DNA from 3 places in the Paenibacillus azoreducens genome. Region 1 is predicted to be linked to each of the others. Evidence: riboswitches for the same ligand, from Rfam matches in the RefSeq annotation. Region 1 holds a riboswitch; each other region holds the start of a gene.

Region 1 (4,539 bases):
TCTCGAATAATTATTACAAAGCCCAGCAAGCGGTTGTAGTACGGGAAGCCGATAAAGACAAATATAAGACGATGAAGTCGCTTGAAGGGGTATCTTTCGGTATCCAAACCGGATCCATTCAGGAAGATATCGCCAAAAGCATTCCAGGCGCGAAAATTACCGGCCTCGGAAAAATCAACGACATTATTATGCAGTTGAATTCAAACCGCGTCGATGCATCGATCATGGAAAAACCGGTAGCGGAAGCCTTCCTTAAAAATGTGAAGGGACTTGCGATTGCGGACGTTGTGCCGGAATATAAAGAAGACGGCTATGCGATTGGAATCAAAAAAGGCAATACGGAGCTTGTGGAGCAAATCAACAAAACGCTGGACCGCCTGAAAGCAGAAAATAAAATTGACAAGTTTGTTTCCGAAGCCAGCGAGCTTGTGGCCAAATAATATCGATCTTGCAAAACAGGGGAAAATAGCGAATGCCATTTCGCTATTTTTTCTGTTGTACGTGAAGGAGGATGTAGCTTTTCATGAATATATTTCAAACGTTCTGGGAGTATCGGTCGTATTTTGCGACGGGTATTCAGTATACGCTGCTGCTGGCGGCGATTGGGGTCATTTGCGGCTTTATTCTCGGCATATTGATTTCCCTGCTGCGGCTGTCGCGTTTTTGGCTGCCGCGTTTTTTGGGCACGGTATGGGTGGAAATTTTGCGGGGCACCCCAATGCTCGTGCAGCTTTTTATTATCCATTACGGTTTAACATCGTTTGGCATTAAATTTACCCCGATCGAGTCCGGTGCTATTACGCTTTGCATCAACAGTTCCGCTTATTTGGCGGAGGTGTTCCGTGCAGGGATCCAGGGGATTGACCGGGGACAAGCCGAGGCTGCTCGTTCCTTGGGAATGACGAAAGGCATGACCATGAGATACATCATCCTGCCGCAAGCCGTGAAAAGCGTGCTGCCGGCCATCGGCAACGAATTTATAACCATTATTAAAGAATCATCAATCGTATCGTTTATCGGTGTTACTGATTTGATGTACCAGGCACGGGCTGTAACTAGCATTACGTATGAATCGCTCAAGCCGCTTTTGATCATCGCTGCCATTTATTTTGTGATGACCTTTACGCTTTCCAAGCTGCTCGGCCTGTTCGAAAGGAGGTTAAATACGGATGATCACCGTTAAGGATTTGCATAAATCATTTGGCAAACTTGAAATTTTGAAAGGCGTGGACATCGAAATCGCCAAAGGGGAAGTTGTCGTTGTCATCGGCCCCAGCGGATCGGGGAAAAGTACGTTTCTGCGATGCCTGAATCTGCTTGAGACGCCGACAAAAGGCGAAATCACCTTCGAGGGCGAGTCCATTACGGATAAAAAGCATAACATCAACCTCACGCGTGAAAAAATGGGGATGGTGTTTCAGCAATTCAATTTATTCCCTCATAAAACGGTACTTGAAAATATAATGCTTGCTCCGGTGAAGGTGAAAAAAATGCCGCAGTCTGAAGCCGAAAAAATCGCTTTGGAACTTCTGCGGACCGTTGGCCTTGCCGATAAAAAGGATGCATATCCTTCCCAGCTCTCCGGTGGCCAAAAACAGCGCATAGCCATTGCCCGCGCGCTGGCGATGCAGCCGCATGTGATGCTGTTCGACGAACCGACGTCGGCGCTGGATCCCGAGATGGTAGGGGAAGTGCTGGAAGTGATGAAAAAGCTGGCTGAAGGCGGCATGACCATGGTCATCGTAACCCATGAAATGGGTTTTGCCAGAGAAGTCGGCGACCGGATTATTTTCATGGATGGCGGACACATCATGGAGGAAGGCACGCCGGCGCAGGTGTTTGGGAATCCCCAAAACATCCGTACCCAAGATTTCCTCAGCAAGGTTCTCTAACAGGATGCTGCTTAAAGCTTCGTACAGGGTTCATAACCTTGGACGGAGCTTTTTTTGTCATATAAAGAAAGTACTCTGTTTACATAACAAAAATACTGTTAATAAATCGATTTATTTGTAACTAAATTCTTTAAAAGAATGTCATTTTTTTCGCAGCTTTATATATCAAAGTCACGCTGATAACGGAAGTTTTGTTTCTATAGATTGCAAACTGGTAACAATTTCATGCGCACAGGTTACAAAATTGTGATATATTGAATGAGCCGAAACTTTGAAACACAAAGTGCGGGGGAAAATTTTATCGTGAAATGTTAGTCATCACTTGGGGTGAATCGTTCATTGGAACGTAGGGTTGTCTCCTCAATCCGAATCCGACAGCTAACCTCGCAGGCATTGATGGATCTTAAGGAGGAACTATGAAGAAGAGATTTTTGACTGCTAAAATATTGACAGCTGCACTCGGCGTTACCTTGGCGATGCAAGCCACACCGATTCACGCGGATTCTGTACATGTAGCCAAAGATGGCGATACCTTTTATACTCTTTCAAAAACATACGGTGTAGGTTTAAGTCAACTTATGAACGCCAATCCAAACATTGAAGCAAACAACATCTATGCAGGCTTGAAATTGAATGTACCGGGACAAAACACGGTGAAGGCATATGCGGATCCGGCTCCAACGCTCATTTCCGCTTCCCTGAATGTTGATTCCGACCAAAAGGTCGTGGAAGCATGGGGGAAATCCTATAATTACACTAAAAAACTGCAAGTGAAAGCTTCAGCCTACTCCTCGGCAGCCAGCGAAAATGGAGGATGGGGCGCCGTCGATTATTTCGGCAATCCGCTTGAACTGGGAACCATCGCGGTAGACCCTTCTGTCATTCCGCTTGGCACGAAGGTTCTTATCACAGGTCACAGCTTCCCCGGTCTTCCTAAAAAAGCTTTCGTAGCCACAGCCAGAGATACAGGCGGCGCCATCAAAGGCAACCGCATTGACATCTTTGTTCCAGGCAGCGCGCAAAGCGTCAGCGATTTTGGTTTCCAGAACGTCGAATTGTATTTTATTAACTAGATGTTAGAAGCGCATTGACTTACCCCCGATCGCTTTTAATAAAACGGAGCCGCCCTCAAAAGTCTTTAAGACTTGAGGCGGCTCTTTTATCTATGTGAAGCTATGATGTTAAAAAGAAAAAGGTCCAATTCAGGGAAAGCATTACCCCGGGATTGGACCTTTTTTAAGGTGCTGCGTGCCCAGACAAGCACGCATTTTATTGCATTCAAGTACAGTCCTACTTGTCCTTTTGAATCCGAAGCAGTTTAGGGACGGTAACGAACGTGTACCCTTTTTTCTTCAGTGCACGGATAACTTCCGGAAGGGCCCCGATCGATCCCGACAAGTCCGAAGAGCTGCCTCCGCCTGCATGCTGTAAAATAATAGAACCTTGACCGGCCGTAGCCATAATATTTTTCTTTACAGCCTCTTTGCTGAGGCCTTTCCAATCCAAAGAATCCACATCCCAGTTAACGATTTTATAACCTTCCCGTTTGGCCCAGAGGAGCTGGTTTTCCGTTATATCGCCGTAGGGAGGGCGGATCATTTTCGGTTTGTATCCGATGATTCCGTACAAAAGGTTTTCCGTCCTGATAATTTGCTCCGTGTATTCCTCCATGGTCAGCTTATGAAACTGCGGATGGTTATAGGAGTGGTTTCCGATAACATGCCCCTCACGAACGATGCGGGCTACCAGGTCGGGATGTTTTTTAGCTCTGCTGCCTACGATGAAGAACGTCGCCTTTACCCCGTTTGCGGACAAAATGCGAAGGACCTGCGGCGTATAACGGGGATCGGGAACATCGTCAAAAGTCAGGGCGATCTGCTTGGTACGAGGACCGTGGATTTTGAAAGTTTCCGGGTATTTTTTAATGAGTTGGCCTAATTTCAAAACCCTTTCCTGGCGCTTTTCTGCTCTTTCGCGGCTGCTTGTTTCTTTTGCGGGCTGGGAAGAAACAGCTCCTTCTGCTAAGGCCGCCTGCAGGCCGGGCTCAGGGCACAGCAGGCTCATGACCAGCAGCGCGGCGAGGGCTTTGCCAAGACAAGTGTTTCTCATACAGATGACGGCTCCTTTCCACGGTATGCTGTCGGCAAATGTAATTGTCTATACTGTTATGTCCCAATTTGGAAGGAATTATGATGTTTTTTAGAAAATAGCCCCTCTTTTCCATAACCATCCCTCAAAGTGTATAATATAGTGTGAAAATATACGCAAGCTGGACGGCAAAGGCGATTTGGTGGCGGTTGGCTGGGGAATGTTGAAAGATACTTATCGGGCTCTGCATGCTTCGCGGGCGCTGGGGGGAAACGCGGATATTCCGAAAGCCATATTTGCGGGATTTAAAAATTCAGGCGGCAATGTGGAGGAGGCGCTTTTAGTGAATGCAACGAAGTGGGATATCCGTATTCAGGAGGTCTCTGCAGGGCGTGATATCTTACTTCTTCTTACTGGAGGAGAGGCGCATATCGGTGCTGTGGCTACCGCTTATTTTAACGAAGAAGACAAGGACGTTCAGGTTCGGACTGTGGATTTGCCCGGGCACCGCGAAGATGAACTGGCGGAATATATGGCGAAAACAGCGGCAAAGGCGCTT
Region 2 (4,539 bases), 3.3 Mb from region 1:
TAACAAAAAGAAGAGGAATGCTCCTCTTCTTTAGCATGACATTTTCATGATCATAATACTATAACATTAGAAAGATATTGTAAAACCAAATTAGAGGTTGTTCAAAAAGTTCGCTTTTGAACACGCACAATTAATTCAATTCAGGCTTCACCGGACCGATGACATATACCTTAAGACCGGATTTACGGCCAAAGTTATTGGCACGCTTCACGGAATCGTAATAAATATCGATTTTGTTGCCTTTGATCGCCCCGCCCGTATCTTCAGCGCGGCGGTAGCCTACGCCTTCAATGTATACCCACCAGCCAAGCGGAATCACTTTGGGGTCTACGGCGATGGTGCGCCCTTCGGTTACGCGTGTGCCTGTGGCGGTACGTGTTCCGATACCAGGCTCACCGGCGGAATAGGCAGTCATCGATACATGGATCATTTTTTTGTATTGAAAATTAGCACCGGCTTTGTTTGCGCGGTTATTGCTGCTGACCGCTTTGCTCGTTTTGACCGTGCTTGTGCTTGTCGGTTTGACGACTGCGGTTTGAACGACCACTGGAGCCGGCTTTTTGGTTCCTACAGCAACGACTTTATCAAGCGTCTTCGATTTTACTTCTTTGCCAACCATACGTTTAGAGACCATTTGGCCATCATGATACACCTTTTCGATATGTTGGACCATTACGCCCGGAGTACCCTTCTGGATGACACGGACCTCGCCTTTGGCCAGGCTAGGGTCAGAAGTTTTGATGACGCGGAAAGGCAAGCTTTCTTCGCGTTCAACGATCTGCTTGTTAATGCGCACGATGCGAATATCCGTTTTGTCTGTTACAGGTTCCGTCAACGCCGGTGTAATCTTATCGGTCTCCTTCAGCGCGACTCCCATTTCCTTGATGGCATCGCCAACGGTATCCTTGGTTGTGTACCAATTTTTGGTGGAGCCGTCCACCTTCAGTTGTACAGGAACGGCGCGATCGATAACCACCTTGTCTCCATCTTCAAGCGGCCCGCCTAGCGGCATGGATATCTGATCATGCGGCTTGACGCTGATCGCCTGTTCTTCCAGCACTTCTTGTAAAACAGATTTATGTGTCTGAATCGATTTCACTTGACCATCTACCACCAAGTACACCTGCTTGCGCGTTGATGTGTTGACAAGCAGCAAAATCATGATGGTGACCGCGATTGAAACGATAGCTGCAGTAGAGATTTGGCGCAAATTCTCATGCTTCCATCGCAATGCGTAAGACATGCTGGAGATTTTTGAATCATGGGTCTTCTCTGGTTGGAAAACGCCCACTTTCTCGATCCTCCTTACATAGTCCCGCCATTCTAGAGTTACGCATGAATGATTTGACGCGGACTATACTCAAATTTTTACAAGAACCCACAAGGATCATGAGTTCTTGCACCATGAACCCGTCTTTTTTTCATGATTTGTCACCTCCTGTTATACAACAGTATGATGATGCCTTCTCCTTTATTCAAAAACAAAAGAAGCCTGGTAAAGAGCTTATGAGGACTCTTTCGTGGCTTCCTGGGTGTCTGAATGTAGGAAAAGTAAATGCACGAAAACCTCTCTTTATGACGCTTACGAGGTTAGCTGTCGGGTTTGGGCGTAAAAGAGAGTCGCCCGATCCTCACCTGCCCGCTCATGGCGGACGGTTCCGGAATTCACCCCAAAGATTTCCAAACAGAAATCTAATACATAAGCCGGTGCCGGACTTAATCGACCTGCTTGATGTATTGGTTTCCCCGTTCTTTCGAGACCGAAAGATTCAGCGAGACTGATTCATGGAACTGCCGCAAACAAGATACTCCTTACAGCAGCTCTGACTCACTGACAAGATGATATCCTGTTTTGATGCATGTTGTAAAGCGGTAATCAACCACGTTTATTTGAATATATGGTTAAAAATTTGTAATATTCATCGTTTTTTTGGTTAAAATTCTTTAATGCTTCGCTCATTCTCATTTTTTCAGCTGTTTTTCTCCCGTTTTCAAACAATTCCAAATCGTTCCATCGCATTTCTGGTCGTTATTTGGGCAATTTCCTCTACTTCCACCCCTTTAATTTGGGCAGCGGCTTCCGCTACCAACCGGACGTTAGCTGACTCATTTCTCTTCCCGCGGTACGGGTGGGGAGTAAGGTAAGGTGAATCGGTTTCAATCAATAAACGGTCCATCGGCACTTGAGCAAGCACTTCTTTGGGTTGTCTCGCGTTTTTGAACGTGATCGGTCCCCCAAAGGATAGATGAAAGCCCATATTCAGGCATAATTTGGCCGTTTCCCAGCTTCCGGAATAGGAATGCATAACGCCTCCGACTTCACTGGCTTTTTCTTCACGCAAAATTTTGACGACATCCTCATGCGCATCCCGGTTATGGATGACAATCGGCATCTTCAGTTCACGTGCAAGGCCAATCTGCTGGCGCAAAACATGATGCTGTACTTCCTTGGGGGACGTGTCCCAGTAATAATCAAGTCCGATTTCGCCGATCGCGACGACCTTCTCATGACTGCATAAGGATGCAATCCACTCCAGATCGCCCTCTTTCATCGTAATCGCATCCTGCGGATGCCAGCCGACGGCGGCATAAATAAAATCATATGTTTCAGCCAGCTTCATCGTGGACGGAATGGTGTCCCGGTTAAAGCCCACATTGATCATACGGCTGACGCCGTTATCCAAAGCCCGCTGGATGGTCTCTTCGCGATCCTCGTCGAACTGCGGAGCATCCAGATGGGTATGAGTGTCGAATAAATTCATCGTGCTTAACTCCTTTCATGTCGCAAAACATAGTGTAATATTCGCGTCATATTTTGTCATTATCGCATACGAAAAACGTCTATCGTTGTACTTTCACAGAAGACAGACCGCTTTTAGCGGCAGTTTTCTTGCGATATAAGAAGCGTAGGTCGAAACTTACACTTTCTTATATCTTAAAAATACGGGATACCGGGTCGGAAAGAGAAGAAATGACGTCCTTCAGTTTGGATCCCGGATAATATAGATGGTACTTGCCGCGGTGAATGCCGCTGATAGATCGGACAATATCCGACACCTCTGAAATTTCACGCAGCCGTTCCTGACGGTCAAGGAGCAGAATTTGCTTTTGGCTGGAATCGTCACCCGGCCGAAATACATCGTACGGAAGATCCGTCGGAAAATCAATCTCGAGGTCATATTCAGGATGGAGTCCCACTCGTTTGAACTCGCTGCGAATCTTCTCAATCATGTTCGAATCCACCGATTCAACTTCTACATATTTATACAACTTGCGGTGCATAAAACGGCTGCACAGCTCCCGCAGCACGGAATCCTTTTCCCTTGTCCACTGCATAAACGCCATTTGGATCAGCGCCTCATCGAGCTGCAAATAATCCTGTACGGAAAGTTTGTCCTCAAATAGACCGGGAAGAGGTTCGATCATAAAGCCAAAGGAATAACCATCTTGATAAAGCTCCTTGGCACGACGGAAAATTTGCCGTAAAATAATTTCCGAACTACGGGTCACCGGATGAAAATATACTTGCCAGTACATCTGATACCTGGACATGAGGTAATCTTCCACCGCGTGCATGCCTGATTCTTTGACCACAATCCTTCCCTGATAAGGGCGGAGCATTCGTAGAATGCGGTCAATATCGATGGTTCCGTAATTTACGCCCGTATAATAGGCATCGCGCAGCAAATAATCCATCCGGTCGGCATCAAGTGGACTTGACACCAGATTCACCACGATGGGATTAACGTAATCCTTGGCAATGACCGACGCGACCTTGGAAGGAAAATCAGTGGATACCTCGGTTAAAATCTCATTCACTTCGGTGTCGCCCATAATGATTTTTCGGGTCCAATCTTCATGATCCATATGAAAAGCTTCTTCGATGGAATGGGAAAAAGGCCCGTGTCCCAGATCATGCAGCAGGGCCGCACAAAGCGTGAGCAGCTTTTCGCTGTTAGGCCAATCGGCATAACCGCTTCGCTCAAACTGCGAGATAATCCGGCGGGTAATCTCATACACGCCCAAGGAATGGGAGAATCGGCTGTGTTCCGCCCCATGAAATGTTAAATAGGAGGTGCCAAGCTGGCGAATTCGCCGCAGACGCTGAAATTCTACCGTATTAATAAGCCGCCAAATGGTGGAATGTTGAACATGAATATAATTATGTACCGGATCCTTGAATACTTTTTCTTCATTTAAGGTATGCATGGTCTTATTCATCCCCTTCTTTATGATTTAAAATTAAAACATTTTGAAATTTTTTCGACAATCATTGTCGAAACATGTCATTAAAGGTAGAAATAAAGGTTTCCAAATCGACATTATCCTTCCAACGTTATATAATGGGGGAGAATCTTGATATTAGTGATACTTACGGTATTCGTTCAATCTGTGCCTTTCCTGGTAACAAATTTTCAGGTTGACTGTTTTGGGAATCGTTGGTATTATTGATATCATAAAAGAGAGAACGTTGTCGAATTATGACATTATAAAACTATGGCGAGAGGAGCAATGATCAGTTATGATGAAATCAACTGG
Region 3 (4,539 bases), 3.1 Mb from region 1:
CTTTCCTTATTTCTTCAAATGATACGGTACCGTTGTCACAATCACGTCTTTACGGTACAACAAATACGTACGAATCATTAAACTTGTCTGGTTATGGAGCAAATTCTGCCAGCTGCGCTTAGGAATAAACTGGGGAATGATAACCGTCACCTGATAATTTGACTCGCTTGCTTTCCGGTGAACGGTATCAATAAATTTACTTAGCGGGTGGATGATGCTCCTGTAAGGTGAAGGCAATGTGACCAGTCGGACGTCGGGGCGCCACTTGTTCCATTTTTCCTCAAACCTGTTCTCCTCTTCCCGTTCAAAAGGAATGTAGACTGCAATAATCTGGTCCGCTGACAGAGACTGCGCATAATTTAAGGAACGTTCGACAACATGCGTGATGCCGGATACGGGAAGAATAACGACATTCCCTTCAATCGGAACCACCGGTTCGCAGGTCGACAAACGTAGCTGGTCACCCACCGCTTCATAATGCTTCTTAATGCGATGAAACAGATAAACGATCAGCGGTAAAAATATCAGCACCGGCCAGATTTGCGGAAACTTCGTTACAAAGAACATGACTGAAACCGTAAAGCTGATCAGCGCGCCGATCGTATTGATGATTAGTTTCATCACCCAGCCCGCAGGCTTCTCACGAATCCATTTCACCATCATGCCTGTCTGTGACAGCGTGAATGGAATGAATACCCCTACCGCATACAGCGGAATCAAATGTTCCGTTTGCCCGTGGAAGGCGATTATCAGCACGATCGAGAGCAAACCAAGAATAATGATCCCGTTGGAGTAACCAAGACGGTCGCCCCTTACGGTAAACATTCGAGGAATGAACCGGTCCTTCGCCAGATTAACCGCAAGCAGCGGGAAGGCCGAGTAACCTGTATTGGCGGCAAGGACAAGGATCAGAGCGGTTGTTCCCTGGATGAAAAAGTACATAAAATTTCGTCCAAACGTCTGCTTGGCGATCTGGGATACCACCGTCTCCTGGGGATTCGGGGAAATCCCTAAATAATAGGCAAGAAACACGATACCGGAAAACAACAGGGCTAGCAGAACCCCCATCGCCATTAATGTTCTGGCGGCATTTTTCGGGGCCGGATCTTTGAAGTTCGGGATGGCATTGGATATTGCTTCAACACCTGTCAAGGCCGAACTGCCTGATGCAAAAGCTTTTAACAGCAAAAATAAACTGATGCCCGCTACAGGTGTTCCTATTGGCGTATGAAGATTGGGGGAAACATGACCGGTCATGATATTGTGCAGCCCTACGCCGATCAAAATGAACAGCGCAAATGCAAATAAGTAAACCGGATAGGCCAAGATGGATGCCGACTCGGTTACACCCCTCAGGTTCAAAATGGTAATCAGAATAACAAATGTTACGGCAATCCCTACCGTATGCTCATGCAGCACAGGAAAAGCTGACGTTATCGCATCCGTCCCCGCCGAGACACTGACCGCTACTGTTAAAATATAATCCACCAACAAAGAGCCTCCAGCTACCAATCCAGGAAGAATCCCCAGATTCTGCTTGGACACAACATATGCTCCTCCGCCGTGTGGATAGGCAAAAATAATTTGCCGATATGACAGAATCAACGCCGTTAATAAAATGAGCACTCCAATCCCGATAGGGATCGAATACCAGAAAGCCGCTGTACTGACGGTGACCAGAACTAAGAGGATCTGCTCCGGACCGTAGGCTACGGAAGATAACGCATCCGATGAAAGTACGGCTAATGCCTTTTTCTTATTTAATTTTTGTTCTCCCAGTTCTTTAGATTTTAGAGGCCGGCCAATAAGAAACCTTTTCAATGCTGCCATTGTTTATGTCACCGCCAGTGTTTAAGTTGAAGAAACCATGGATGTACCCTTATTGTTACCCATAAAATCAATTTTGGCACAAAAAAGCCACAGGAAAGTTGGACTTTCCCGTAGCTTTCATGAGCACACAACAAATTCCTCTTTCATAACGCTTACGAGGTTAGCTGACGGATTCGGGATTGAAAGTATCCCTACACTCAAAAAGTGAATAATCAAGTGATTCACGCCTCTTATCATTTGAATTCCAAACATACGATGAGTGGATCTAATCGGTTTCTCCCTACCCATTGGGCGTTGAGAAAACAACCATCCGCGAGATCAAAACCCGGGATGGTTGTTTGGCTAAGTTAGCTATTGTAGATCGCTTGTTTACATGTCGATCAGATTAGTTGTTTTGAGCATTCTTGCGATAAGCGCCGTTACCTCGGCACGCGTCATCTGTGCTTGAGGACTCAGATGTGTTGGGCGGTTTGGCAACCTTCTCTGGGATATGCCTATCCCTTATCTTTGATTTCATAACTTTGCAGTCCGGCCAGAGCGATGCCTTATTGTTGCTTCAGCTGACGGAATGGGATTCAAGGACTTCCACTGTTTATACCAACGGGTAATGTCGGCGTGAATTGGCAGTTCCAACTCGCGTTCGATCCTCTGTTTCAGAAGCAAATATTGTTCTTCTACGCCTATCATGTTGCCGGCGGCATGATAAAGCTTCATCACGGATTACGACGGGGACAGCATGATGATTTTATGGAAATATAAAACAAATATGTATAAAAACAGGGTGTTTCTGTAGCAACCAAACACCTTTTCAAATTTCCCCAAACTGGGGCTGATCAATAACTCTTTCCTCTGCAATCAATCATATCACACCGATGAAAAGTGATGGACCCCAAAATTTCTATTGTTTATGATGGCGCGTTTTCTGCTTATTGATAGGAATAAAACAAAAAAGAAGGGGAAGTCCCCTCCTATAACATAAACCAACTCTTATCGTTCATCGTGATCAAAAAGGTCATTTTCTTACTTACTTTGCTCTTACCATCTTTGAACCGTAATTTTCTCTTAAATAACCCACCCATAGATCATGCAATTCCGCTTTGCTGACCCCAAAGATACGATCCCAATCCTCAGGATGCCTGATAAAATCATTTAATTTCTCATATCCGTATTTGGCAGCCAAAAATTCCACAATGGTATACGAATATGGATATCCGTTCCTATAAACGAAGGCAGACCCGTCTAACTCATCAAAGCCAGGTATTTTGCCGGCAGATACCAAAGGGGGAAGCACGTTCAAGGCATTTAAGTCTGTTTTCCCGAAATAATTGGCAACCCCTTCTTCCAACCATGTGGGCCGCTTACTGTCAACATGCGATAAGACGACATGCGTAAATTCGTGAACGGTTGATTGAAACATGGAGGGCCGATATTTTGGGGATACAATGTATAAAGCGTCTTCGCCAAAAACGCCAAGCGACCAAAAGTTAGAAAATTGCCCGATCGAATAAATAAAATTCATTGGGTTTGGAAATACGGTAACCTTCGTTTTCGCAGGCAGCTTCACTTGAATCGCATCTGTAATACGTCCATAGTTCTGTTCCAGAAGATCTGCAAGCTTATCTAGCGAGTCATCGTTTTTGGAGCTGTAAAAGATAAAGTGCTGCGTTTCCAGCCGATTCTTATAAAAACTGGATTGTAATGACGACAGGTTCAAATAGATAAAGATGAAGGATATCAGCGCAATAACGGAAAGGACCACACGCTTACCTATCTTTTGTGGAAATAAAGGAGCTGTTTTCGACTTTTTGATTAGGCGATAGGATGCAAAAAGAATAAGGAGCGTCCATACTGCACCGAATAACGTGATCGCTTTATTGAACTCTCCAACCCAATAAAACACAAAATAAGACGCCGTAGTCAGCAAACAAAGAATACTCCCTGCCCAGTTCGATCCCCTGGATTTCCAAACCCACCACATAAGCAGACCAGGTATGAATAAATTGGCGATAACGAAATCAATGACCAGCATGAATACCCTCGCTTGTAATAGGATTAGACGGACAAAATGGACATATCGGCGAAAAAGAACTTTATTAAACAGTTTTGGACTTATTTTTAACGCTAAAAGAGAAAGGCCATCCTTTTGAAATGGCCACCATTGATTACGAAGACATAAAAAAAGAGTCCTGAAATTTTTCAAGACCTCATTCAACATCATACCAAAAGGAGAATTATAAGTCTATATTTTCCCCGCCATATATGTAAAAATCTGTTTCGTACAATATTGTGCGGGAGGGAAAAATGGAATGATTCCAACATGCTTTTCAGATTATTGCTCCAAAATACCTTTGCTGAATGAGGTTGCTGAATGGTCGTTATTAAGAAAATGGACTCTTTCTGAAGTCTACAGGATAAAGCTAACGAATGGTGAATCACGCATCATCAAATGGGGTGGCCGTGAGATGGCCGGCGAAGCTGGAGTATATCGGGATTTAGTGGGTCCGTTGCAGATTAAAGCTCCGCAGATTTTTGAATATGTGCAGTTGAAGAGCAGCGGAGTCATGATCATGGAAGATGCGGGAAAAGAAAATTTGGAAGAGAATCCAAAGTCGGCTTATTTTTTGGAGGCTGCAAGGGAATTGGCAAGACTAAGAATGCAAGCAGCATCCAACTTGGAAAAGACTCTTCCTAAGCAGATCATGAACACTT

What was found. A riboswitch is a leader RNA that binds a small molecule or an ion and turns the genes downstream of it on or off. The one in region 1 is predicted to bind cyclic di-AMP.
Region 2: another riboswitch for cyclic di-AMP. It lies ahead of L6442_RS32330 (resuscitation-promoting factor); the one in region 1 lies ahead of L6442_RS13980 (3D domain-containing protein).
Region 3: another riboswitch for cyclic di-AMP. It lies ahead of L6442_RS00560 (APC family permease); the one in region 1 lies ahead of L6442_RS13980 (3D domain-containing protein).

Annotation. Positions count from the first base shown of each region.
Region 1 is NZ_AP025343.1:3,197,961-3,202,499, forward strand. Features, by position in the region: gene L6442_RS13965 (transporter substrate-binding domain-containing protein) at 1-440, shown strand, start outside; gene L6442_RS13970 (amino acid ABC transporter permease) at 524-1,183, shown strand; gene L6442_RS13975 (amino acid ABC transporter ATP-binding protein) at 1,170-1,892, shown strand; cyclic di-AMP (ydaO/yuaA leader) riboswitch at 2,144-2,300, shown strand; gene L6442_RS13980 (3D domain-containing protein) at 2,309-2,965, shown strand; gene L6442_RS13985 (polysaccharide deacetylase family protein) at 3,183-4,001, opposite strand; gene lpdD (prenylated flavin chaperone LpdD) at 4,201-4,539, shown strand, end outside.
Region 2 is NZ_AP025343.1:7,208,946-7,213,484, forward strand. Features, by position in the region: gene L6442_RS32330 (resuscitation-promoting factor) at 131-1,291, opposite strand; cyclic di-AMP (ydaO/yuaA leader) riboswitch at 1,565-1,785, opposite strand; gene L6442_RS32335 (TatD family hydrolase) at 1,992-2,762, opposite strand; gene L6442_RS32340 (HD domain-containing protein) at 2,929-4,209, opposite strand; gene L6442_RS32345 (AbrB/MazE/SpoVT family DNA-binding domain-containing protein) at 4,523-4,539, shown strand, end outside.
Region 3 is NZ_AP025343.1:104,186-108,724, reverse strand. Features, by position in the region: gene L6442_RS00560 (APC family permease) at 7-1,830, opposite strand; cyclic di-AMP (ydaO/yuaA leader) riboswitch at 1,964-2,141, opposite strand; gene L6442_RS00555 (gluzincin family metallopeptidase) at 2,855-3,859, opposite strand; gene L6442_RS00550 (phosphotransferase) at 4,137-4,539, shown strand, end outside.